DNA from 4 places in the Clostridium sp. 001 genome. Region 1 is predicted to be linked to each of the others. Evidence: riboswitches for the same ligand, from Rfam matches in the RefSeq annotation. Region 1 holds a riboswitch; each other region holds the start of a gene.
What was found. A riboswitch is a leader RNA that binds a small molecule or an ion and turns the genes downstream of it on or off. The one in region 1 is predicted to bind S-adenosylmethionine.
Positions count from the first base shown of each region.

Region 2: it holds a riboswitch for S-adenosylmethionine, as region 1 does, so the genes downstream of both, metK (methionine adenosyltransferase) here and B5S50_RS02205 (amino acid permease) in region 1, are expected to answer to the same signal.
Region 3: it holds a riboswitch for S-adenosylmethionine, as region 1 does, so the genes downstream of both, B5S50_RS14400 (O-acetylhomoserine aminocarboxypropyltransferase/cysteine synthase family protein) here and B5S50_RS02205 (amino acid permease) in region 1, are expected to answer to the same signal.
Region 4: it holds a riboswitch for S-adenosylmethionine, as region 1 does, so the genes downstream of both, B5S50_RS13275 (methionine ABC transporter ATP-binding protein) here and B5S50_RS02205 (amino acid permease) in region 1, are expected to answer to the same signal.

Region 1 covers NZ_CP020473.1:514,447-519,181, forward strand. The annotation lists gene metA (homoserine O-succinyltransferase) at 146-1,063, shown strand; gene B5S50_RS02205 (amino acid permease) at 1,150-2,460, opposite strand; SAM riboswitch class I at 2,675-2,778, opposite strand; gene B5S50_RS02210 (methyl-accepting chemotaxis protein) at 2,997-4,532, opposite strand.
Region 2 covers NZ_CP020473.1:2,589,796-2,596,397, forward strand. The annotation lists gene spoIID (stage II sporulation protein D) at 1-297, shown strand, start outside; gene B5S50_RS12085 (M23 family metallopeptidase) at 449-1,165, shown strand; gene spoIIID (sporulation transcriptional regulator SpoIIID) at 1,386-1,640, shown strand; gene B5S50_RS12095 (rod shape-determining protein) at 1,738-2,769, shown strand; gene yyaC (spore protease YyaC) at 2,862-3,410, opposite strand; tRNA gene B5S50_RS12105 (tRNA-Thr) at 3,660-3,735, shown strand; tRNA gene B5S50_RS12110 (tRNA-Tyr) at 3,741-3,825, shown strand; tRNA gene B5S50_RS12115 (tRNA-Val) at 3,835-3,910, shown strand; tRNA gene B5S50_RS12120 (tRNA-Thr) at 3,932-4,007, shown strand; tRNA gene B5S50_RS12125 (tRNA-Tyr) at 4,013-4,097, shown strand; SAM riboswitch class I at 4,177-4,276, shown strand; gene metK (methionine adenosyltransferase) at 4,448-5,623, shown strand; gene B5S50_RS12135 (ATP-dependent RecD-like DNA helicase) at 5,754-6,602, shown strand, end outside.
Region 3 covers NZ_CP020473.1:3,091,332-3,097,933, reverse strand. The annotation lists gene B5S50_RS14405 (homocysteine S-methyltransferase family protein) at 1-1,964, opposite strand, end outside; SAM riboswitch class I at 2,359-2,466, opposite strand; SAM riboswitch class I at 2,753-2,861, shown strand; gene B5S50_RS14400 (O-acetylhomoserine aminocarboxypropyltransferase/cysteine synthase family protein) at 2,973-4,256, shown strand; gene B5S50_RS14395 (isocitrate/isopropylmalate dehydrogenase family protein) at 4,557-5,567, opposite strand; gene B5S50_RS14390 (2-isopropylmalate synthase) at 5,614-6,602, opposite strand, start outside.
Region 4 covers NZ_CP020473.1:2,831,400-2,838,001, forward strand. The annotation lists gene B5S50_RS13250 (glycosyltransferase family 2 protein) at 1-1,325, shown strand, start outside; gene B5S50_RS13255 (HAMP domain-containing sensor histidine kinase) at 1,356-2,258, opposite strand; gene B5S50_RS13260 (ABC transporter permease subunit) at 2,277-3,017, opposite strand; gene B5S50_RS13265 (ATP-binding cassette domain-containing protein) at 3,010-3,933, opposite strand; gene B5S50_RS13270 (response regulator transcription factor) at 4,020-4,715, opposite strand; SAM riboswitch class I at 4,830-4,930, shown strand; gene B5S50_RS13275 (methionine ABC transporter ATP-binding protein) at 5,010-5,966, shown strand; gene B5S50_RS13280 (methionine ABC transporter permease) at 5,969-6,602, shown strand, end outside.

The DNA of each region.
Region 1 (4,735 bases):
ATTCCTTTGTATAGTTATTCACTACTCAAATATCCAAAATAAGATTTTTATTTGATTAAGGCATTTGATAAAAAATATCCTAGCATACTGACTAGTTATTTCTTTGAAAATGCCTAAGCTACCTATATATAAAGGAGGATTTTTTATGCCAATAAATATACCTAACGATCTTCCAGCCTCTAAAACACTGAAGGCTGAAAACATATTTGTAATGAATGAAAAACGCGCATTAAAGCAAGATATAAGACCTCTTAATATAGTAATATTGAATCTAATGCCAGTTAAAACCGTTACGGAAGTGCAACTTTTAAGGTTACTTAGTAATTCCCCTATTCAAGTTGATATAACATTAATGTATCCTAAATCTCACAGATCAAAAAATACTTCAGAACAATATCTTCTCAAGTATTATGAAACTTTTGATGAAATAAAGGGCAGAAAATTTGATGGCATGATAATAACAGGAGCACCTGTTGAAAAACTGAAATTTGAAGATGTTGACTATTGGGATGAATTAACTGAAATAATGGACTGGAGTAAAAAAAATGTATATTCAACTTTACACATATGTTGGGGTTCTCAGGCCGGACTTTACCACCATTTTGGTATTTCAAAATATATTTTAGATAAAAAAATGTTTGGTGTTTTCCCACATATAATAAATGAAAAAAATACACAGTTACTTAGAGGATTTGACGATATATTTTACGCACCTCATTCAAGACATACCTGTGTAAAAAAAGAAGATATTGAAAAAGTACCTGAATTAGAAATACTTTCAGAATCAAAAGATGCCGGAGTCTATATAATGTCAACAAAAGGCGGCCGCCAAATTTTTGTAACAGGGCATCCTGAATATGATACCTTAACATTAAAATCAGAATATGATAGAGATACAGCAGCTAATCTGCCCATAGAAATTCCAAGAAATTATTTTCCTGGTAATGATACAACCAAACAGCCTATGGCAACCTGGAAAAGTCATGCCAACCTTTTATTTTTAAACTGGCTGAATTACTATGTATATCAAGAAACACCTTATAATTTGGATAGTCTTCAATAGCATAGAAAAATGGAAATGACCTTTTAATAAAATAGTATCATTTCCATTTCTTTTTTATTATACATTATAATTAACATAAATTAATATTAATTTGATTTTGCTTCTTCTCTTATAAGAAATCTATACATAACTATAAGACACAATACCCATACAGGTGCTACATAAAGTGCTACTCGGGTAGCTGACAAAAATCCCAAAGAGATAACTATTAACACTAAATATATAATAGCAATGTATGATGACACTGGATAAAATGGCATCTTAAAATCTATTTTTCCTCCAGACTGAAGTTTTTCTTTTCTAAATTTCAACTGGACAAGTAAAATAGTTCCCCAGGCAGTCAATATAGCTATTGTTGTCACCGATGAAATATAAGTAAAAACTTTACCTGGTACAAAATAATTCAAAATTACTGCAATTGCTGCCACTGCACTACTAAATAATATTCCCACATAAGGTACGCCGGATTTGCTAATTTTCGCAAATATTTTGGGTGCATTATTATTTAAAGCTAAACTGTAGAGCATTCTTCCATCTACATATAGTGCACTATTCATTCCTGAAAGTGCTGCTGTTAAAATTACAAAATTGATAACTGCTGCTGCCTCTGGAATTCCTACCTTAGAAAATACCAATACAAAAGGACTTCCATTTACCCCTATCTTATTCCACGGATAAAGTGCTAACATGACAAAAATAGATCCTACATAAAAAATGAGTATGCGCCAAAATACATTATTGATTGCTTTAGGTATTGATTTTTTAGGATTTTCCGCTTCTCCCGCAGTTATTCCTATAAGTTCCACACCACCAAACGCAAAAGTTACAAATGTAAATGCCATCAAAAATCCACTAAATCCATTTGCAAAAAATCCTCCATTTGTCCAAAGGTTAGATAACCCAGCAGCATGTCCTCCATTAAAAAATCCAAAGAAAATAATCAATAGTCCAAATATAATCATACATATGATAGCTACAACTTTAACAAGTGCAAACCAAAATTCAAATTCTCCATAAGTTTTAACTCCAATTAAATTGATTATTATAAGTATAGATAAAAATATTAAAGCAGTAATCCACTTAGGAAAAGCAGGAATCCAAAATTGAACATATACTCCCACTGCCGTAAGTTCTGCCATAACAGTTAATATACACTGAAACCAATAAGTCCAGCCGGAAAAAAATCCTGCAAAGCGGCCAAGATATTGTGTTGCATAGGCACTGAAAGAACCTGAATTAGGATTGTCAACTGCAAGTTCACCAAGAGCTCTCATAATTAGGAAAACAAAAAAACCTCCCAGTAAATATGCTAAAATAATTGATGGTCCACCTATCTTTATGGCATCTGCCGATCCATAAAATAATCCTACTCCAATAGCTCCTCCAATAGCAATCATCTGAATATGCCTATTCTTTAAATTTTTCTTTAAACGATCTTCTTCCAAATCTTTGTACCTCCTTAACAACCGATCACCTTTGCATCATAAACCGCAAAGATAACATATAATTAGCATCTAAGCTTTTTTGTTATTTTAGATGAGATTTCTATAATTTCATAAAATAAAAAAATCTTCTTGTAAGACAAGTTACAAGAAGATTTTATCTTCATGTTTCTCATCTTTCAGGTATAACCTGCTGGAATTAGCACCGTTGAACATAAACGTTCAGGTTGCCGGGCGTCATAGGGCCAGTCCCTTAGCCACTCTAGATAAGAAATTAAACAATTAATTTTAAATTTTACAGTTCCTAATAACATGTTATTATTTTGAATATTATAGCTAGTATATATTTTTTTGGGTTACTTGTCAACAACCTCATTTTATTAGAGCAAATTTAAATTCACATCAAAACTATCCAACTAATTTCAATACTTGGAGCATAATTAGTTGCTAGGATACTTCAATTTCATAACTAGGTTAGAAATAACCAAAATCTATTTAATAAGTTTATTCATATCTTCAGCAACATTTCTAAGTTCATTAATATTAGCTTCTATTTCTTCACTTGTGGCAGCATTTTGAGATATTGTTTCTGTTATCATTTCATATTTTGATATTGTATCTTTTGTCATATTCGATACTTCTTCATTAAATTGAACTACATTTTTAGTTTTTGTAAATAATGTAGTAGAAGCGTTATTTGTATCCAGAACATTATTACTAAATAATTTCAAATTGGAAGTCATAACATTTATTCCTCTGACTGTTTCATTAATAATACTATTACCGGTCTGAGACTTTTCGCTATTATACGTCATCTGTTTTTGAACTACATCAATTTTATTTTTTAGTTCATCCACTATTGCACTTGCTTGATTAAGTGATTGTTTTGTTCCTTCAGCTAATTTTCTTATTTCATCTGCTACTACAGCAAAACCCTTACCATTTTCACCTGCTCTTGCTGATTCAATTGATGCATTTAAAGCAAGAAGGTTAGTTTGTTCTGATATATCTCCTATAATATTTAATATCTCATCTACTTGTCTTGATTTTTGTTCCAAATCTTTTGTAGACTTAAACGTATCCTCTATACTATTTTTTATATCCATAATAATTGAAAGAGTATCATTTAAAGATTTCTGATTTTTATCTGTAATATTGATAAAGTAATTTATTTTATCTTCACTATCCTTGGTTTTTTTAGCAACAACCTCATTAGCATTTAATAAAGTATTTAATATTTCTTTATTCTTATTTGATTTATCTAGCATTTCACCAGAACTTTTTGATACAGATTGACTTGTTTCTGAAACTTCCAAAAGTGAACTTGTTTGTTCTTCAATAGCTGCACTTAAGTTTTCACTTGATGATAAAACAGTACCAGAAATTTGAGCTATATTTTCAAATAAATCCAGCAACTTTTGCTTTTCTTTTTTTAACTCAACTTCCTTATTACCAATTGACTTTAATAGATTAGATGCAAAGTATACAACTATGAAAATTAATGCCAAAGTTATAAAAATAGTGATGATTTTCATAGCCGCTTCTGCAATAATCAATTGTTTATCCTGAAAAATTGAAGGATTATTTACAAATACTATGATTTGACATAAAAGGCTTAAAGCTATTGACTCTATAATCATTTTTATATCAAAAAACAGGGCTCCAAGAATAACGAAAAAGAAAACTATAAGCCATATGGAATTTAAGTGCATTATAAAGTTCAAATATAAATACTGAAAATAAGTTATTATTAAAAGCACAATTTTTGTTGTATTAAATGCTTTCATATTAAAACTATTTTGAGTAATGGTACATTTATAACATTTATAAAATATAATACCATAAATTAAAACAAATATTCCAAGCATAATTAAAGAAATTACACTTATGTTGTCATTAAGTCCAAGTAATTTTATTGAAAAATAAAATAAGAATGATAGAACACAGCATACCATATAAATTATTAGCACAACTTTAAGTGATTTTTTATTAAAAGTTATTTGAAAGCTCTCTTCTTTAGTGTTCATTTTATGTCCCCCTAAATATATTAATTTTTTTACATTTTTAAGTGCAAGTTGAGATAAACAAAACATACTAATATCATTAATTTAATTGTTTGTGCAATAAAATTGATGTTGCTGGTGATATATATTTTGATAATATATAAGAATAGATTAATACATCTATGTCACTTCATTTCAAATTTGGTTTTTCTAATACAGATTTAAAA
Region 2 (6,602 bases), 2.1 Mb from region 1:
CCCAACCAGATAGGTATAAAAAGTAAAAATGAAAGTGGTTCTGTAAAAGAAATTAAACTTGGTGATGTTACTATATCTGGTACGAAATTTAGAACTATTATGGGATTGAATTCGGCAAACTTTAGTATAGATTTTAAAGATGGTGTGTATATTCAATGCATTGGATATGGACATGGAGTTGGAATGAGCCAGTGGGGAGCTAATTATATGGGCAAAAATGGCCAAAACTACAAAAATATATTGTCTCATTATTATGAAGGAACTAGTCTAGAAAATGTAAACTTATTTAAAAAATAATAATTATATCAGCTAATTGTATGTTACTAGAATACATTAAATAAATATTAAGTAAAAAAGAGGAAAATTTCCTCTTTTTTTTGTAAAAAAATTTCATAAAATATGTATTTTTTTCTATTCTCTGGACAAACTACAAAAAGGAGGTGTTATTATGAACAAAAAATCTTTTAACAAAGCATTCAACTTTTTAAAAAAGGAGAGCTTTTATGTAATACTGTTTATATGTTTATGCATTGCAGTAACAGCGGCAGTAATAACAGCAAGAAATAATAAAAATCAAAGTGCACAGCTTCAAAAAAGTCAGGCTGTAGAGCAGAAAAAAATTAGGGAAACAGCAAAGGCAAATGAAAAGCCTTCTTCCAATTATAACAATGCTCTTCAAGTAAAAAAGGATAACAAGGTAAAATCCAATGTATCTAATAATGAAGCATCGAAGGGAGTATCTAACCCAGTAAGCACTTCCTTTCAAAAGCCAGTAGAGGGTAATATTGCAAGAGGTTATTCAGAAAATCCAGTATATTGGGATTCTACAGCAACTTATAGACCAAACTTAGGATATGATATACAAACTCCACTTGGCAAACCCGTGTTCGCAGCTATGGATGGAAAGGTAGAATCAGTAAATACAGCAACACAGGATGGAGTAGAAGTCATTATAGATCATCAAAATGGATTAAAAACAGTTTATTCTAACCTAGATCCAAGTGTGAAAGTTAGTGCAGGTCAAACTATAAAAAAAGGAGCAGTTATTGGAGTAGTTGGCAAAAGCACATTGAGATCAGCTTATGAAAAATACGGAGATCACTTACACTTTGCTGTTTTGAAAGGAAAAGAATTTGTTGACCCAGGTAAATATATAAAATACTAATATTTGGCCATTTCTTAGAATTTTATGGAGAAATGGCCCATACACAATGAATTTTAAAATATTAACCAGCATATTTATAAATATATAGGAACAAATAATTAGCAGAGATTATTTAGTTTAATGATAAATACGAGTAAATACGTTTATGGATATATAATGTAAAGTTTCATCATCAATTGTTGATTGTAAAACGGTAGCTGTAAAAAGGAGTTGAATAAAATTGAAAGATTATATTGAAGAAAGGGTTTTGGAAGTTGCCAAATATATAATAGGATCTAAAGCCACAATAAGGAAAACGGCTAAGGTTTTTGGAGTAAGTAAAAGTACTATACACAAGGATATGACAGAAAGATTACCTAAAATAAATCCTCAAATTGCTCAGGAAGCTAAGAGTATATTAGATTATAATAAGGCAGAGAGACATATAAGAGGTGGTAAGGCTACTAAAATGAAATATAAAGCTATTGAAGGCTAAAAACATTCCTATTATAATTAGAATATGATATGATAATAAAGGTAAATAAATTTACCTTTTAGTTTGAAAAGCAAAGGAGATTAGGAGTGAAAAGGGAATGTTTTTTAGTATAGGAACTGATATGGGAATAGATCTAGGTACAGCAACCGTACTTGTTTATATTAAAGGCAGAGGGGTAATTTTAAAGGAACCTTCAGTTGTTGCCATAGATAAGATAAAAAATAGAGTACTAGCTGTAGGAGAAGAAGCATGGCAGATGATAGGTAGAACGCCTGGTAATATCGTTGCCATTCGTCCATTAAAAGATGGAGTTATATCTGATTATGATGTAACGGAAAAAATGTTGAAGTATTTTATAAGCAAGGCTTGTGGTAAAAATAGAATATCTTCACCAAGAATAGTTGTTTGCGTTCCATGTGAAGCTACTGAAGTTGAAAAAAGAGCTGTAATTGATGCGGCTAAAAATGCAGGTGCAAAAAAGGTGTTTTTAATTGAAGAACCACTAGCAGCAGCTATAGGAGCTGGTATTGATATAACTAAGGCAAGTGGAAATATGGTAATAGATATAGGTGGAGGCACAACTGATGTAGCAGTAATTTCACTTGGAGGAATAGTTGTAAGGTCTTCCATCAAAGTTGCAGGTGATAAGTTCGATGAAGCCATAATGAAATATGTAAGAAAAGAACATAAATTGATGATTGGGGAAAGAACTTCAGAAGATTTAAAAATAAAAATAGGATCTGCTTTTGATAGAGATGAAGAAGTAAGTATGGAAATAAGAGGTCGTGATTTAATTACAGGGCTTCCTAAAAATATAACGGTATCTTCTGCGGAAATGAGAATAGCACTAAAAGAAACTGTAAATTCTATAGCAGATACAACTCGTGCAGTACTGGAAAAAACGCCGCCAGAATTATCAGCTGATATAGCTGATAAAGGTATTTTTATGACTGGTGGAGGTGCACTTTTAAATGGATTGAGTAATTTAATACAAAAAGTAACTAATGTACCCGTTTATGTTGCAGAAGAACCAGTATCATGTGTAGCACTAGGTACAGGCAAAGTACTTGAATATTTAGACAAAATGGAAGTAGTTTTTAGTGGTGATGATATAACATTAATAGATTAAAACAAAGAACAAAATCTAACTTATTTAGTATTATGTATTTTTTAATAAGTTAGATTTTAATTTTCTTATAGATACTAAAATGTTGGATATAGTTAAATATCGGTAAAAATATTGTTGTAATATAGATAATATGAATGAATTAATGAATAAAGTATTACTTCAGCCATACTTAAAACTAAATTAAGACGTATATTACTGCTGGTATTATTAAATAAATCTTCATTGCTATTTGAATCAACTATCCCTATTATTGAGGAATTTCCTACATCTGGGAGAGATTTTCCTACACCTTTGCCAGGATGAACGGGAAAGTCTCTTACTTGAATATCGCCTATAGTTTCTAGATCACCTAAACAAGCATCTATTCCTATAATGTTTTTATGCGGGTGAAGTAAATTTATTTTATTCAGTTTGCTTTCAATGTTTAAAGCATGTATAGGATCTGAAATTGTACCGTAGACAGGTAGAGGAAAATGCTTACATTTTAAAAGTGTACCTACTAGGGGACCCAGGCAATCCCCTATATATCTATCGGTACCAATACATACAATTATGGTATCGTTATTAATGTAATTTTTCAAAAAATAGGCAAGTTTATAATATGCTAAGGGATCTTTATAATTACTTTTTGCTTTATTCAATATATTCACCTTCTTTTATGTATGTACTTGCGAAGAACACTATATATAATTTATATGATGACTTTATATAAATTATTAAAGCTAAATTAAGTGAATATGATTTTGAAAGAAATATAGAGAAATATGGAGAAAGAGATATGTAATATTAAAATTTAATCATATATTAAATTTGATAATAAGTGAATAAAACTGTATACTAATTTACGTTGAGTGCGTTCTTGTTTTAAGGAACGTAGGATAATAAAATAAGCTGGCATGGCTCAGCAGGTAGAGCAACTGACTTGTAATCAGTAGGTCGTGGGTTCGATTCCTACTGCCAGCACCAAACATGGAGGAATTCCCGAGTGGCCAAAGGGGGCAGACTGTAAATCTGTTGTCAGTGACTTCGATGGTTCGAATCCATCTTCCTCCACCATAAATATAAGGGCGCATAGCTCAGCTGGGAGAGCATCTGCCTTACAAGCAGAGGGTCATAGGTTCGAGCCCTATTGTGCCCACCATTTAGAATAATAATAGAATAAGCTGGCATGGCTCAGCAGGTAGAGCAACTGACTTGTAATCAGTAGGTCGTGGGTTCAATTCCTACTGCCAGCACCAAATGCGGAGGAATTCCCGAGTGGCCAAAGGGGGCAGACTGTAAATCTGTTGTCAGTGACTTCGATGGTTCGAATCCATCTTCCTCCACCATAAATATAAAGGCACTTTTAGGTGTTTTTTGTTTTATAAAAATTATATAATCTTAACAGATGAAAAAATTATATTATAGCTCTTATCAAGAGAGGCGGAGGGAACAAGGCCCTATGAAACCCGGCAACCAGTGAAAATCACCAAGGTGCCAATTCCTGCAGGATTCTGCAAGATAAGAGAGTAGTTAAGTTATTTAACCTCTTCTTATCGAAGAGGTTTTTTTAATTGACGTGCCACTTTAGGTATTTCAGTTTATATTGTGAATATAGGATTTGAATTAGCATTTAATGCAATAGAATTAATTCACTTTATTGTAAGAAAAGTATGTTTTTACATGGGAGGTATAGAAAATGAGAAAACTATTTACATCTGAATCAGTTACAGAAGGCCATCCAGATAAGATGTGTGATCAGATTTCAGATGCTATCTTAGATGCCATATTGGAACAAGATCCTTATGGAAGGGTAGCGTGTGAAACTGCAACTACTACAGGTATGGTTTTAGTTATGGGTGAGATATCAACTAATTGTTATATTGACATTTCAAAAATAGTTAGAAATACTGTAAGAGAAATAGGATATACTAGAGCTAAATATGGATTTGATTGTGATACTTGTTCAGTAATAAGTTCAATTGATGAACAATCATCGGATATAGCTATGGGGGTTGATAAAGCCTTAGAGGCCAAGGAAGGTGAAATGGAGGCCATAGAAGCTATAGGCGCTGGAGATCAGGGTATGATGTTCGGATTTGCTACAAATGAAACTCCAGAATACATGCCTATGCCAATAAGTCTTGCTCACAAACTTGCAAAGAGATTAGCGCAGGTTAGAAAAGATAAAGTTTTAGATTATCTAAGACCAGATGGAAAAACTCAAGTTACTATAGAATATGAAGACAATAAACCAGTTAGAGTTGATACCATAGTAGTATCTACTCAACATGATGAAATGGTAACTAGAAAACAAATTGAAACAGACATAATAAACAATGTAATAAGACCTGTTGTACCACGAGAGTTTTTAGATTATAAAACCAAGTATTTCATAAATCCAACAGGAAGATTTGTTGTTGGAGGTCCCCAGGGAGATTCTGGACTTACAGGAAGGAAGATAATAGTAGATACTTATGGTGGCTATGGAAGACATGGCGGGGGTGCTTTTTCTGGTAAAGATCCAACCAAGGTTGATAGATCTGCTGCTTATGCTGCAAGATGGGTAGCAAAAAATTTAGTAGCTGCAGGTATTGCAGATAAGTTGGAAATACAACTTGCTTATGCTATTGGTGTAGCAAAGCCTGTATCTATAACTGTAGATACTTTTGGTACAGGAAATATACCGGAAGAAAAAATAGTAGATATAGTGAATAAGGTATTTGATTTGAGACCAGCTGCTATAATAAAAAATTTAAATCTTAGAAGACCTATATACAGGCAAGTTGCCGCTTATGGACATTTTGGAAGAACTGATATTAATGTACCTTGGGAAAGATTAGATAAGGTTGAAGAAATAAAAAAATATATGTAAATAATGAAAAGCTCTATATTGTAACATGATATAGAGCTTTTTTAGTATGTTGGATTAAGACAAAGTTTAATGTGGTATAATTATTTATAAATATATGATTTTGTTTGCAAATAGGGGTAGGAGAGATTCTATGCAAGAATTACAAGGAATTGTAGAAAGTATAATATTTCAAAATAAAGATAATGGGTATGTAGTTGCTAAAATAAGAGAAAATAAAGATGTAGTAACTATAGTAGGATGTATACCTAATATAATTGAAGGACAAAATTTGAAGGCTGTAGGGGAATGGGTTCTTCATCCTCAGTTTGGAAATCAATTTAAGGTTCAGGCTTCTGAAGAAATAATACCTAACACTACTATTGGCATAGAGAGATATTTGGCCTCTGGAATAATATCAGGAATAGGTCCAGTAACAGCAAAGAAAATAGTAGAGAAGTTTGGTGAAAATACCCTTCAAATATTGGATAATAACATAGGAAGATTAAAAGAAATAGAAGGTATAGGAGCAAAAAAAATAGCTTTAATAGAGGAATCTTATTCTAAACAAAATGAAGTGAGAAATATAATGATATTTTTGCAAACTTACGGAATAACTCCTAGCCAGTGTGTTAAAATACATAAAAAATTTGGAGCAGATTCTATAAGTATTGTGAAAGAAAATCCATACACCCTTACAGAAGAAATAAGTGGTATAGGTTTTAAAACGGCAGATAAGATAGCAAGAAGCCTTGGAATAGAAAATAATTCTCCATTTAGAATACAAAGTGGAATAAGATATTTGGTGAATAAGTTTTGCAGCTTGGGAAATACGTATATGCCTATAGATAACCTTATAAAAGAAGGTGTTGACATACTCCATATAACTCAAAAAGAACTGGAAGAAAACATATATGAAAGTTCTGTAAATGGAAAGATAAAATTGGAGAAGTGGGAAGATAAAGTATGTGTATTTTCTATGACCTACTATTATTGTGAATTG
Region 3 (6,602 bases), 2.0 Mb from region 1:
TCAGCTGATTGTATTAACTGTGGTAAAAATATATCCTTGTTCTCATATTGTATGCCCACCTCATCTAGCGCCGGGATTATATGGGAATTTACTATATCTACTGACTTCTTACTTTTCAAGAGCTTACAAGTTAGCTCTACTGCTTCCTCTTCCATTCCATCAATAATCGCCTGTTTTAGATTTTTATCATTTTCACCTGAATTAGGAATATCACTTCCCCATTTTGCTTTTTCGCCTTCAGATTTACTGCTATATTTTTTTACGTATTCCTTCCCTTCTTTATCTATGTTTGTCAATACCTCAAAAGCTGAAATAATATCTTTCACACCTTTATCCGCTGTATTTATTATTGGCAAGTCAAGTCCTGCCTGAAGGGCAAGTGCAAGAAAAGTTCTATTTAATATACATCTTCTAGGTAGTCCATAGGATATATTGCTTACTCCAAGGGTAGTTTTTACTCCAAATTGTTCCTTTAAAATCTTTATAGCCTTTATTGTTTCAAGAACTTCTTTTTGCTGGGCAGATGCAGTTAACGTAAGACAATCAACTATTATGTCCTTTCTCTTGATGCCATAGTTTTCAGCAGTTTTGATTATCTTCTCTGCAATCTTTACCCTCCCCTCTGCGGTATCAGGTATTCCATTTTCATCTATAGTAAGTGCTATAACACAGCCTCCATACTTCTTTACTATTGGAAATACTTCTTCCATACACTTTTTTCTACCATTTACTGAATTTATTATAGGTTTACCGTTATAAACCCTAACTCCAGCCTCTAAAACTTTAGGATTTGGACTATCTATATCTATAGGCAATTGTACTACTTTTTGTATTGCCTTTACTGCTTCTTTCATAGTTTCAACTTCATCAATCTCAGGAAGTCCTACATTGAGTCCAAGTATATGCGCCCCTTCTTCTTTTTGCTGCACTGCTTCTTTCTGTATAAAATTTACCTTTCTTTCTTTAAGCTCTTTCTTATAAATATCTCTACCTGTAGGATTAATTCTCTCTCCTATAAATTTTATCCTATTACCTAAAAACACAGTATTCCTAGCTGAACACACTGCGGTATAATTTTTTTCTTTTATCTCTAAAGGTACTGTATTTTTCAAACTTTCTACCATAGTTTTTATAAATTCAGGACTTGTTCCGCAGCATCCTCCAAAAAACCTAACTCCTTTTTTTGCCATAATCACTACGTTTTCTGCAAACTCATCTGAAGTTATATCATAAATCGTATTTTCACCATCATACTTTGGGAGTCCTGCATTAGGCTGAACTATAACGGGTATAGAAGAATACTTTAAGATTTCATCTACAATATCTTGCAATTCTTCCGGTCCCAAGGAACAATTCACTCCAAGGGCGTCCACCCCCAACGATTCAAGCACAAATACCATAGTTTTCGGATCTGTTCCCATTAGAGTTCTTCCATCCTGCTGGAAAGTCATTGTACAAAATATTGGAAGAGAACTATTTTCTTTTGCTGCAAGAATAGCTGCCTTTGCTTCGTACAAATCAGACATAGTTTCTATTAGGATTATGTCTGCTCCCGCTTTTTCCCCTATAATAACCTGACTTTTAAACAATTCATATGCAGATTCAAAACTTAAACTCCCTGTAGGCTCCATAACCTGTCCTGTAGGTCCTATATCAAGTGCTACTAATTTATCCTTTGCCTCTTCCTTTACAATTTTTACTCCAGCTGTAATTACATCTTTTATTGTATAATCAGAAGAACTATACTTAAGTTCATTGGCACCAAAAGTATTTGTTATTATGATATCTGATCCTGCATTTAAGTATTCCCTATGTACTTTTCTTATGATCTCTGAATTTGTGATATTTAATGTTTCTGGAAGTTCACCTACTTTAAGCCCTGCTCTTTGAAGCATGGTTCCCATAGCTCCATCAAAAAAAACAAATTTGTCGTTAAACTTATTTAATAAATCTTTAAATAACATTCGCTGCACTCCTTTTTCAAATACAAGTTTCATGTTCAAATTATTTAATCCATTACTTCTTGTATAAAATTTTAAACTTTAAACAAATTTTCTACAATACATCAAATTATTTAATATTTTATGATTGTATAAATATACATTAATATTATTTAAAATTAATATTTATTTACTCAACTTTTTTAATTAATAGTTAAGAATGAAGAATTAATAGTTAATGTGGATTTTTTGCGACAGCTAAAAATCATCCTTCACTATTAATTTTTCATTATTAATTCTTAACTTGTAAAAAATTGCTTTGCAATTTTTTTAAACTGCGAAATACATTTTTATTAAATTATACAAAAAAGCTGCCCTTCAATCAGAAAAGCAACTTTAAATTTGACAAAATCAACTTTCCTTATCTTTCAGAATTTGTTTTATTCTGCAGGAATTAGCACCGATGCACTTTAGTGCCGGTTGTTGGGTTTCACTGGGCCAGTCCCTCCACCTCTCGTGATAAAAGTGCTTTAATATTAATACTTTAACTATCAATTGTCAATACTATTTACATGACTATTTTACTATAATTCGTAATATCAATGAATCTTACTTAGTGGGAAAAGCAGATATTCCAAATCTTTGATTTAATGATAGTCACTCTCTCTTTAAAACTTTATTTCTCCCACTTTGATAGAAGTGGGAGTATTACAGTAGGTAGCTATCAGATAAAATTTTCTAAATATTTTTTTATTTTTCTATTGACAAACCTTATCTATGTCTGGTATGATTTTCTCAATCGAATACGGAACTTCTTATCCAGAGTGGCAGAGGGACTGGCCCTATGATGCCCAGCAACCTGAATGATCATTTTCATTCAACGGTGCTAATTCCAGCAGGTGTAAACCTGAAAGATGAGAAGCATGAAGATAGAATCTTCTTGTAACTTATCTTACAAGAAGATTTTTTTATTCTGCCAGGTTATAGAAGTTTCGTCCAAAATATTAAAAAAAGTATTAGGAGGAATAACCAATGAGTGAAGAAAGAAAGTTATCATTTGAAACATTACAAGTACATGCAGGCCAGGTGCCTGACCCAACTACAGGTGCAAGAGCAGTTCCAATCTACCAGACTACATCCTTTGTATTTAAAGATGCCGATGAAGCAGCAGACTTTTTCCAGCTTAAAAAACCTGGAAATGTTTATGCCAGAATAATGAACCCTACAGAAGATGTATTTGAGCAAAGGGTAGCAGCCCTTGAAGGCGGCAGTGCAGGTCTTGCTACATCTTCCGGACTTGCAGCAATACTTTACGCTGTATTAAATGTGGCAAGTGCAGGTGACAATATAGTTGCAGCTAGCACACTTTATGGTGGAACTTATGAATTGTTTTCAGTAACTTTAAAGAAATTAGGAATTGATGTAACATTTGTAGATCCTGATGATCCTGAAAATATCAGAAAAGCTATTACAGATAAAACTAAAGCAGTTTATGCAGAAACAATAGGTAACCCTAGAATAAATGTTTTGGATATAGAAGCTGTGGCAAACATAGCCCATGAAAACAAAATTCCTCTTATTATAGATAATACTTTTGGAACTCCATATCTAGTAAGACCTATAGAATATGGTGCAGACGTAGTTGTTCATTCTGCAACTAAATTTATAGGTGGTCATGGAACTACTTTAGGCGGAATTATAGTAGATGGTGGAAAATTTGACTGGGCAGCAAGCGGAAAATTTCCTGACTTTACAACACCTGATGAAAGCTATAATGGACTTGTATATGCAGACCTTGGGCCTACAGCTTTTGCTACAAAAGCCAGAGTACAACTTTTAAGAAACACAGGAGCAACATTAAGTCCACAAAGTGCTTTTTATTTCTTACTTGGACTTGAATCACTTTCTCTTAGAGTAGAGAGACATGTAGAAAATACACGAAAAGTAGTTGAATTTTTAAGCAAACATCCAAAAGTTGCATGGGTAAACTATCCTGAGCTTGATGGAAGTCCATATAAAGAATTAGCTAGGAAATACCTTCCAAAAGGAGCAGGTTCAATATTTACCTTTGGAATAAAGGGTGGATCTGAAGCAGGAAAGGAATTTATAAACAGCGTTAAATTGTTCTCCCTACTTGCAAATGTAGCAGATGCAAAATCATTAGTAATTCATCCTGCAAGTACAACTCATGCAGAGTTAAATGAAGAACAACAAAAAGCTGCTGGAGTTACTCCAGATCTTATAAGGCTTTCAATAGGTGTAGAAAACATTGATGATATTATATACGATTTAGATCAGGCTCTTGCAAAAGCTTGATAAATAAGAGGCTGACATACTAATTAATTAGCATATCAGCCCCATATTTGCTATTGTCATCATCTTATAATTAAGTACTAAAGTTTTGCACATATAAAACTTTCACTTAATATAAAAAAATTAGGAAGGAAAGCTTTTGAAAATAACAAAGTTCAAATAGCAAAGAACAAATAAAGATGATTTTCCTCGTACCTCAGGAAATATATAATTTTAATATTTTCTGACGTTAGGAAGAAAATTATCCTTATTTGACATTTTAACTTTGTACTTTGTTCTCTAAAAGAATCGAATTAAGTATACTTAATTACAATTTTCAATTTTCTCTATAATAGCTTCAGTAAATCCGCTTGTAGTGGTATTCCCTCCTAAATCCTCTGTTAAATATTTACCTTCTCTAAGTACAGCTTCTACAGCTAGCTCTATTTTATTTGCCGCTTCTGTTTCACCTAAATAGTTAAGCATCATAACTCCTGAAAGTATTATAGCTGTTGGATTTGCTTTGTTCTGTCCTGCAATATCTGGAGCCGAGCCATGGGCAGCTTCAAACACTGCTGCATCTTCTCCTATATTGGCTCCTGGCACTAATCCAAGCCCACCTATAAGGCCTGATGCCATATCTGATAAAATATCTCCATACAAATTAGGCATAACAAGTACATCATAGTTCTCTGGATTAAGTACAAGTTTCATACTCATAGCATCTACTATTACACTTTCAAATTCAATGTTTTTATATTTTTCTGCTACTTTTTCAGCTGTTCTTAAAAAAAGCCCATCTGAAAGTTTCATTATATTAGCCTTGTGAACTGCGGTAACTTTCTTTCTTCCATTTTTAATTGCATACTGAAAAGCTGCCTCTACTATCCTTTCACTTGCTTTTTTAGATATTATTTTAACGCTTTCCGCTATTTCATCGTTTATCATATGTTCAATCCCTGCATACAGATCTTCTGTATTTTCTCTAAATATTACAAGATCCACATTATCGTATCTACATTTTACTCCAGCATAAGTTTTTATAGGTCTTATATTTGCATATAGATTTAAATTTTTTCTAAGAGTTACATTTACACTTTTAAATCCTTTTCCCACAGGGGTCGTAACTGGTGCTTTAAGTGCTACTTTATTTTTCCTTATACTTTCTATAATATTATCCGGTATTGGTGTTCCATATTTATCTAGAACTGAGGCTCCCGCCTCAAATATTTCCCAGTCAATATCTGCCCCACTCTTATCTATAACTTTTTTTGCAGCTTCACAGATTTCTGGTCCTATACCATCACCTTTAATAAGAGTAACTTTATGTGTCATTTTTTATCCTCCATTGTTATCTATTATTCTAAATTTTATACCTACTCTAACTGGCTCTTTCCTCTTTTTTTTGTGAAATATCTGGCAGCATCTTATCAACTAATAATTCTAATTCATCATTTCCTATTATGCTAGTTCTTCCTGCTTTATATTGTTCATCCACCCATTCTTTAATTTTAGCAATTCTAGTATCCCATTTATCAACTTTTTCTTCATTTTTTAATCTATAATAGGTATTAATCCAGGCTGCAATTCCAGCGTGACCGGAATATTGATTTACAGCTACTACAACTGGTCTTCCTAAAATTTTATCTGTATCAAATATATTATAGATTTCTTCATCTTTTAATATTCCATCTGCATGTATTCCAGCTCTAGTTACATTAAATTCTTTTCCCACAAAAGGGGTTCTAGGTGGAACTGAATATTCCATTTCTTTTTTAAAATACTCTGATAATTCGGTTATAACCTCAAGTTTCATATTTTTAGTATTTCCTTTTATCTGCGCATATTCAAATATCATAGCTTCTAGTGGACAATTTCCTGTTCTCTCCCCAATTCCTAAAAATGAGGTATTTACAGCTGATGCACCATATAGCCAAGCTGTTGTCGAATTATTCACTACTGCATAAAAATCATTGTGTCCATGCCATTCTATACATTCTGAAGGAACACCACAATTGTTCCTAAGTCCATGCATAATAGCCTGTACGCTTCTTGGTAATTCCACGCCACTATAGGATACTCCCAATCCAAGAGTATCACAGGCTCTTATCTTTATAGGAATGCCTGACTGTTTCGATAATTCCATTAATTTATTTACAAGTGGAACTACAAATCCATAAAAATCAGCCCTAGTTATATCTTCTAGATGGCATCTTGGACGAATTCCATTATCCAACGCTTCTTTAACTATACCTAAATACATATCCATAGTTTCTTTTCTAGTCTTTCTCAACTTTTTAAATATATGATAATCTGAACAAGACATAAGCATTCCCGTTTCTTTAATTCCCATTTGTTTTACCAACTTAA
Region 4 (6,602 bases), 2.3 Mb from region 1:
AGGATGATATAAAAATTGAAAATATAAGATTTTATCATTATGGATATTTAAATGAAATTGTGAAATCCAAAGATAAAAGGCAGAGAAATATGGCTATAATTCAAAAGGAGCTGGATAAGCATCCTCACAATGGATTTATGTTATTTAATATGGGAAATGAGTACTATGCTAAAGAAGATTATAAAAAGGCATTGAAATACTATATGAAAAGCTATGAACAGTTTAATCCAATGGAAGGCTTTAGTTCTAAACTCATATTGAGGATTGTTTCCTGTAATCAAATACTTGAAAATTTTGCAGAAGAATATAAGTTTGTTGATCAAGGGTTAAAATATTATCCTAATTTTACAGACTTAGAATTTATAAGAGGCAATACTTTTATTAGTAAAAAAAAGTATCTTAAGGCCATAAGTTCACTAAAAAAATGTATTAAGATGGGGGAACCTCCTATTCAGATAAATGAATTAGTTGGAGTGGGCTCCTATAGAAGCTATATGGTTTTGTGCAGCATATATTTATATCTAGGAGATAATGACTCGTCCCTTTATTATTGTGATAAGATATTAAAGATGAAACCAGGATATGTGAAGGCTATTTATAAATTCTGTGAAATAATGGCGGCTAAAAAGGCTTCTGTAAATGAAATGAAATCTAGGTTTGACGGTTATGTTGATAAAAGTTCGGATCCAAATATATATTTAGTTTTATCAGATGTATTTTATGGTCAAAATAAGTTTGATATTGCATATGAATATGCAGATAGAGCTGATAGAATATGTAAAGATGAAATTAACAGGTCTAAAATATATTACTATAAGGGAGTTTGTTTGTTTTATCAGAAAAAATTTAAGGACGCTTATGGCTTTCTAAAAAAGATAAGTTCAGAGGAATTTATAGATAAGGCTTTTTATTATACTATACTTTGCAATACCTTTGATGACACCGTATCCACTAAAGACGTATTGACAGATGAGCCTAAGGATATACCTGACAATAAAAAGTATATGATATATATGAAGTTTAAGGATTTATTGGAAGGAAGAGAGTGTACAGACCTCTCAGAAGATACTGAGGATTCAAAGGATTTCTGTGAACTTATATTTAATCTGCTTGCCATTTTGTTAAAAATAAATTGTTTTGATGAATTTGAAAAGGGTCTTCAACTTTTAAACTTAATTGAGAATCAGGATGTTTTATTATATCTGGGAAAACTTTATTATAAAAATGGATATCCAAAACTAGCTTATAAGGAGCTTGTACGATCTATAAAAATATACGATAAGACTGATGTAGAAGCTCTTGAAATGATGAAAAAATGCTTATAAGGGGGCGAGCCCCCTTATATCAAATTTAAATTAAGAAATTTTCCACTTTATAATTATACTTAGTTTGTTGTCTTTAAAATTAGCAGTAATGCTATGTCCCATTTGTTCAACCAAGGCTTTTGTTATGGCAAGACCCAATCCAGTGTTTTTGCCTGTTCTCGTTCGATCTCCTGTAAAAAATCTTTCAAATAGGTGATCTATATCATCTGGATTTAAGTTATTAGCATTATTTGTAAATGAAGTTACAATGTAATTTTCATCCTTTTTTAGAGATACGGAAATAAACTTATCACCGTGTTTTAAAGCATTTTGAATGAGATTTGAAAATACACGTCTTATTGCATTTTCATCCCCTATAATTTCAGGTACACTTTCATCAATTTCAATTAAAGGTTCAATTTCTTTATTTGTAAAATCGTTGTAAAAAGATGCTATTAGTTCACAGAGTATATTTGAAAGTGAGATAGACTCTAATTCAAAAGCATATTCATTAGCTTCAAGTCTTGATAGGTCAAAAAAACCTGCTATAAGCATTTTTAAAGATTTTGCACGGTTTAGTATGATGTCTATATATTCATTTTTTTCATCCTTTGATAGGTCATCACTTTTTATAAGTTGAATATATCCTATAATGGAGGTAAGAGGAGTACGCAGGTCATGGGAAATATTTGCTATAGCCTGCCTGAGCTCCATGTCCATATGTTTGTACTTTACTTCTGTCTGCTGTTTTTTGTCTATATTTTTATTTATTTCCCGGGCTAAATTTTGAAGACTGCGGTTTTGAAAGGACAATGTCACTTTTTGGTTTGTATCTATGTCGTTTATTTTCTTCAGGCTGCCAGTTATATGTTTGATCTCACTTTTTGTAAGAAAAAGCAGGGTGATACTTATACCTGCTAAAATTCCTAATAAAATTATAATAAACAAGTACATATGTATCACCCTTTCAAGTTATTTGATTTCCATTTTTTTAAATATTATAATACCTATTATAGTAAAAATAATAGTATATGCAAATCCCAGTCCTGCAGAGTGGAGCATTTGCAGTGAAGTTAAGTTTGGATTTTTTATTGGAGTTAGTACACTTATGTTAGTAGTAATTAAAAGGTTGTAAATTCCATAAAATTTATTGGATACAAGTGCACAAAGTAATTTTATAAAATTGCCCATTAAAGCAAATATAGCTGCATAAGTATAGGCAAATGCATATTGATTTTTTAAAATAAAGCTGAGGAATACACCAAAACTAATTGCAGCTATATAAAGCGGTATGGCGCATAAAATCCTTAATGATAAGTTTATTAAAATTACAGGGCTTAAATTTCCGGGTTTAAGAAATAAAAAGGTGCTTCCTACAAAAAAAATTAATACCAATGTGCAGGTTATAAAAGATATAATTATAGGAATAATTACTTTTGAAATATATAGTTTTTCTCTTGATAAGCCTGAAACCATTACATTTCTTAAGGTTTTATCCTTTAACTCTTCTGTGACATCAATATACATCATAACTAGAAAAGCTACTGCAGGAAGACAGCTCATGGCCATATACATAGATTCCAAAGCTGTGACCTTAGGACCTGTAAATAGTGCATTTGCGCTCACTGATAGTAAAACTAAGACTAATAGAGTAACTTTATAAGAAAGTCTATTTAAACCTTTGTAAAGTTCAGCTTTTATATAATTAAGCATTGATGCCACCTCCAATTAAATCCATGAAGTAATTTTCTAAATTTGCAGATGTCTTACTTATGGAATATACTTTAATGCCATTTTTTATAAAAGCTTCACTTACCATTTCAGGCTTATCCAGGTATTTAAAAATCTTAATTTCGTTCTCAGGAAGCACTTGATAGGAAGTACAGTTTAAATTCTTTTCAAGTATAAGAGAAGCATGAGCTGCATCGTCTACTTTTACCGACAAATATTCCCTGCATTTTTCCTCTAAGTCCTTTGCGGAAATTTGTTCTATGAGTTTCCCATTATCTATAAAGCCATAAGTGGTGGCAAGCTGAGAAAGTTCCCCTAAAATGTGGCTCGAAATTAATATAGTTGTACTTTTTTCTCTATTTAATTTTTTTAATATATCTCTAAACATCACTATACCAACAGGATCAAGACCATTTATAGGTTCGTCTAAAATTAAAAAATCTGGACTTGCAATTAAAGCTAGGGCCAGGCCAAGACGCTGCTTCATGCCAAGAGAATAATGTTTGAATTTTTTATTACCTGTATCCGAAAGACCTACTGTATTAAGTACTTTATCCACACAGTCTTTTTCAGGAATTCCTTTTTGAATTCTATAGTATTCAAGATTTTTTTTGCCTGAGAGATAAGGAAAAAAGCTGGGTGTTTCTATTATGCATCCTGTTCTCATTCGCTCTTTGTTTAATTCGTCTTTGCTTGTTTTTGAAAATAATTCTATATCACCGTTATCTTGCAAAGAAAGACCTGTTATTATTCTCATAAGGGTTGTCTTGCCAGCGCCATTTTTGCCTACAAGACCGTATATGTCACCTTTACTTATCTTAATATTTACATTATCAAGTGCCTTGTGATTTTTGTATTTTTTAGTAAGATTTTTTGTATGAAGTACTAAATCATTCATGATATCAACCTCCATTTTCTTGTTGATTTTATATTAGAACAAAATCAGCAAGATACATTAAAGAAAAACTTAAGAAATCATTAAGTTTAATCTTTCATCTTAAAACCTATTCCCCAAACGGTATGTATGTATTCTGTGTCCGGGTCAATTTTAGCTATTTTAGAGCGAAGGTTGCTCATATGCACATTTATGGTGTTATCATCGCTTATAAATTTATCTTTCCATACATGTTCAAATAAATTAGCTTTTGTAAATACTTTTTTGGGGTAAGACATTAGAAGTTCTAGTATACAAAACTCCCTTATAGTTAATATTACTTCCTGAGAACTTATAAAAACTTTGTGATTTTCCCGATCTAAGGTCATATTTTTATAGGTTAATATGTTTTGTTTTTCATTTGAGTTTGAAAATATCATATATCTTCTAAGTTGTGCACAAACTCTTGCCAGTACTTCTTCTACATCGAAAGGTTTTGATATGAAATCATCTGCTCCTAGTTTTAAAACTTGAATTTTTGTTTCTTGAGCTGTTTTTGCAGATATTACAATGACAGGCATAGTTTTAATCTTTCGTATTTTTTCTATAAGCTTTTCTCCTGTAATACCAGGGAGCATCAAGTCAAGTAAAATTAGCTGAAAGTCATATTTTTCAATGCACATTTCAGCTTCAGTACCTGAAAAAGCCCCGCGGACATTGTAATTATTTTTTTCTAGTATCCTGCATAATAACTTATTTATATCTGTATCATCTTCTACTATTAAAATGTTTATATTTTTGTTCATAGGTATTCCTCCAGAGTTTTTGAGTTAAGACAATTATAACATTTTTAGATAGGGTGTATTGACATAATAAATGGTCACGTCTATAATTAAAAGCATAATTAAATATAAATCTTGAACTTATCAAGAGTGATTGAGGGAACGGGCCCTATGAAATCCAGCAACCAGTACAGTGTATAATGGTGCTAAATCCTGCAGCGATAGCTGAAAGATGAGAGAAATTTTAAGTTAACTAAGTCTGAGATTTTTCTCAGGCTTTTATTTTTTCTTAAAATTGATATGGGAGGGTAAAGAATATTGATAGATATTAATAATGTAGGCAAAAGTTTTAACAATAAAAGTGTGCTGAAAAGTATAAATCTTCATATACAAGAAGGTGAAATATTTGGAATAGTTGGCCACAGTGGTGCTGGAAAATCTACACTTTTAAGGTGCTTGAATGGTCTTGAAAGCTATGACACAGGAAGCATAAAGGTAATGGGTAAAGAAGTAAAAGACTTAAAAGGTAAAGAAATAAGGACTTTTAGAAAAAACTTGGGAATGATATTTCAAAATTTTAATTTATTAAACAGAAAAAATGTATATGATAATATATCACTTCCACTTGAAGTCTGGGGATTAGAAAAAAGTAAAATAAAAACTAGGGTAAAGGAATTATTAAATTTAGTAGGCCTTAGTGATAAAGCAAAGAGCATGCCGTCTGAATTAAGTGGTGGACAAAAGCAAAGAGTAGCTATTGCAAGAGCTTTGGCGCTAAATCCAAGTATACTACTTTGTGACGAAGCCACATCTGCACTTGACCCAAATACTACTAAGTCAATACTTGAGCTTTTGAGAAAAATAAACAATGAATTTAAAATAACCATAGTAGTTGTAACCCATCAAATGGAAGTTATAAAAGAAATATGTAGTAAAATCGCTATTATAGATGAAGGTGAAATCAAAACTTCTGGAAATGTAGAAGAAATATTTTTAAAACCAGGAAAAAATCTAAAGAAGCTGCTTGGAAATGATAGTTTACTTCCAGATGAAGGTATAAACATAAGAATATTCTTTCCTAAGGAAATAAGCCAGGACAATTTAATAACCTCTATGGCTATAGATTTGAATATAAAGTTTTCTATAGTATGGGGAAAACTTGAAAGATTCCGCAGTGATGTTTTAGGAAGTCTGGTTATAAATGTAAATGATAAAGACAAGGAAAGTATATGTAATTATCTTTCTTCAAAAAATGTTAACTGGGAGGTAGAGTAAACATGGGATTTAGTGAAACATTTCAGGAAATACTACTTCCTGCTATTGGACAAACATTTTATATGGTTATAGTTTCTACAATACTTGCAGTAATTATAGGATTTATACCTGCTATTTTGCTAGTTGTAACTGAACCTGGTGGATTAAAGCCTAATAAAGTAGTCTACAAGGTATTGGATGTAATAGTAAATTTATTGAGATCATTTCCTTTTATAATACTTATGATAGCAATTTTTCCTTTTACAAAGCTTATTGTTGGAAAAACCATAGGTACAACAGCAGCAATAGTTCCTATTACAATAGCAGCAGCACCTTTTGCATCGAGGGTAATTGAATCTTCACTTAAAGAAATAGATCCGGGAATAATAGAAGCTGCAAAATCGTTTGGTGCAAGTAATATGCAGATAATATTTAAAGTTATGATTAAAGAGGCACTGCCATCTATAGTGCTTGGTATAACACTCACTGTAATAAGTGTAGTTGGATGTTCAGCTATGGCAGGTACAGTAGGCGGAGGTGGACTTGGAGATGTGGCAGTAAAGTATGGATATTATAGATTTCAAACTGACATAATGGTATACACTGTAATAATACTCATAATTTTTGTCCAGGTACTTCAAACTATAGGAAATCTTA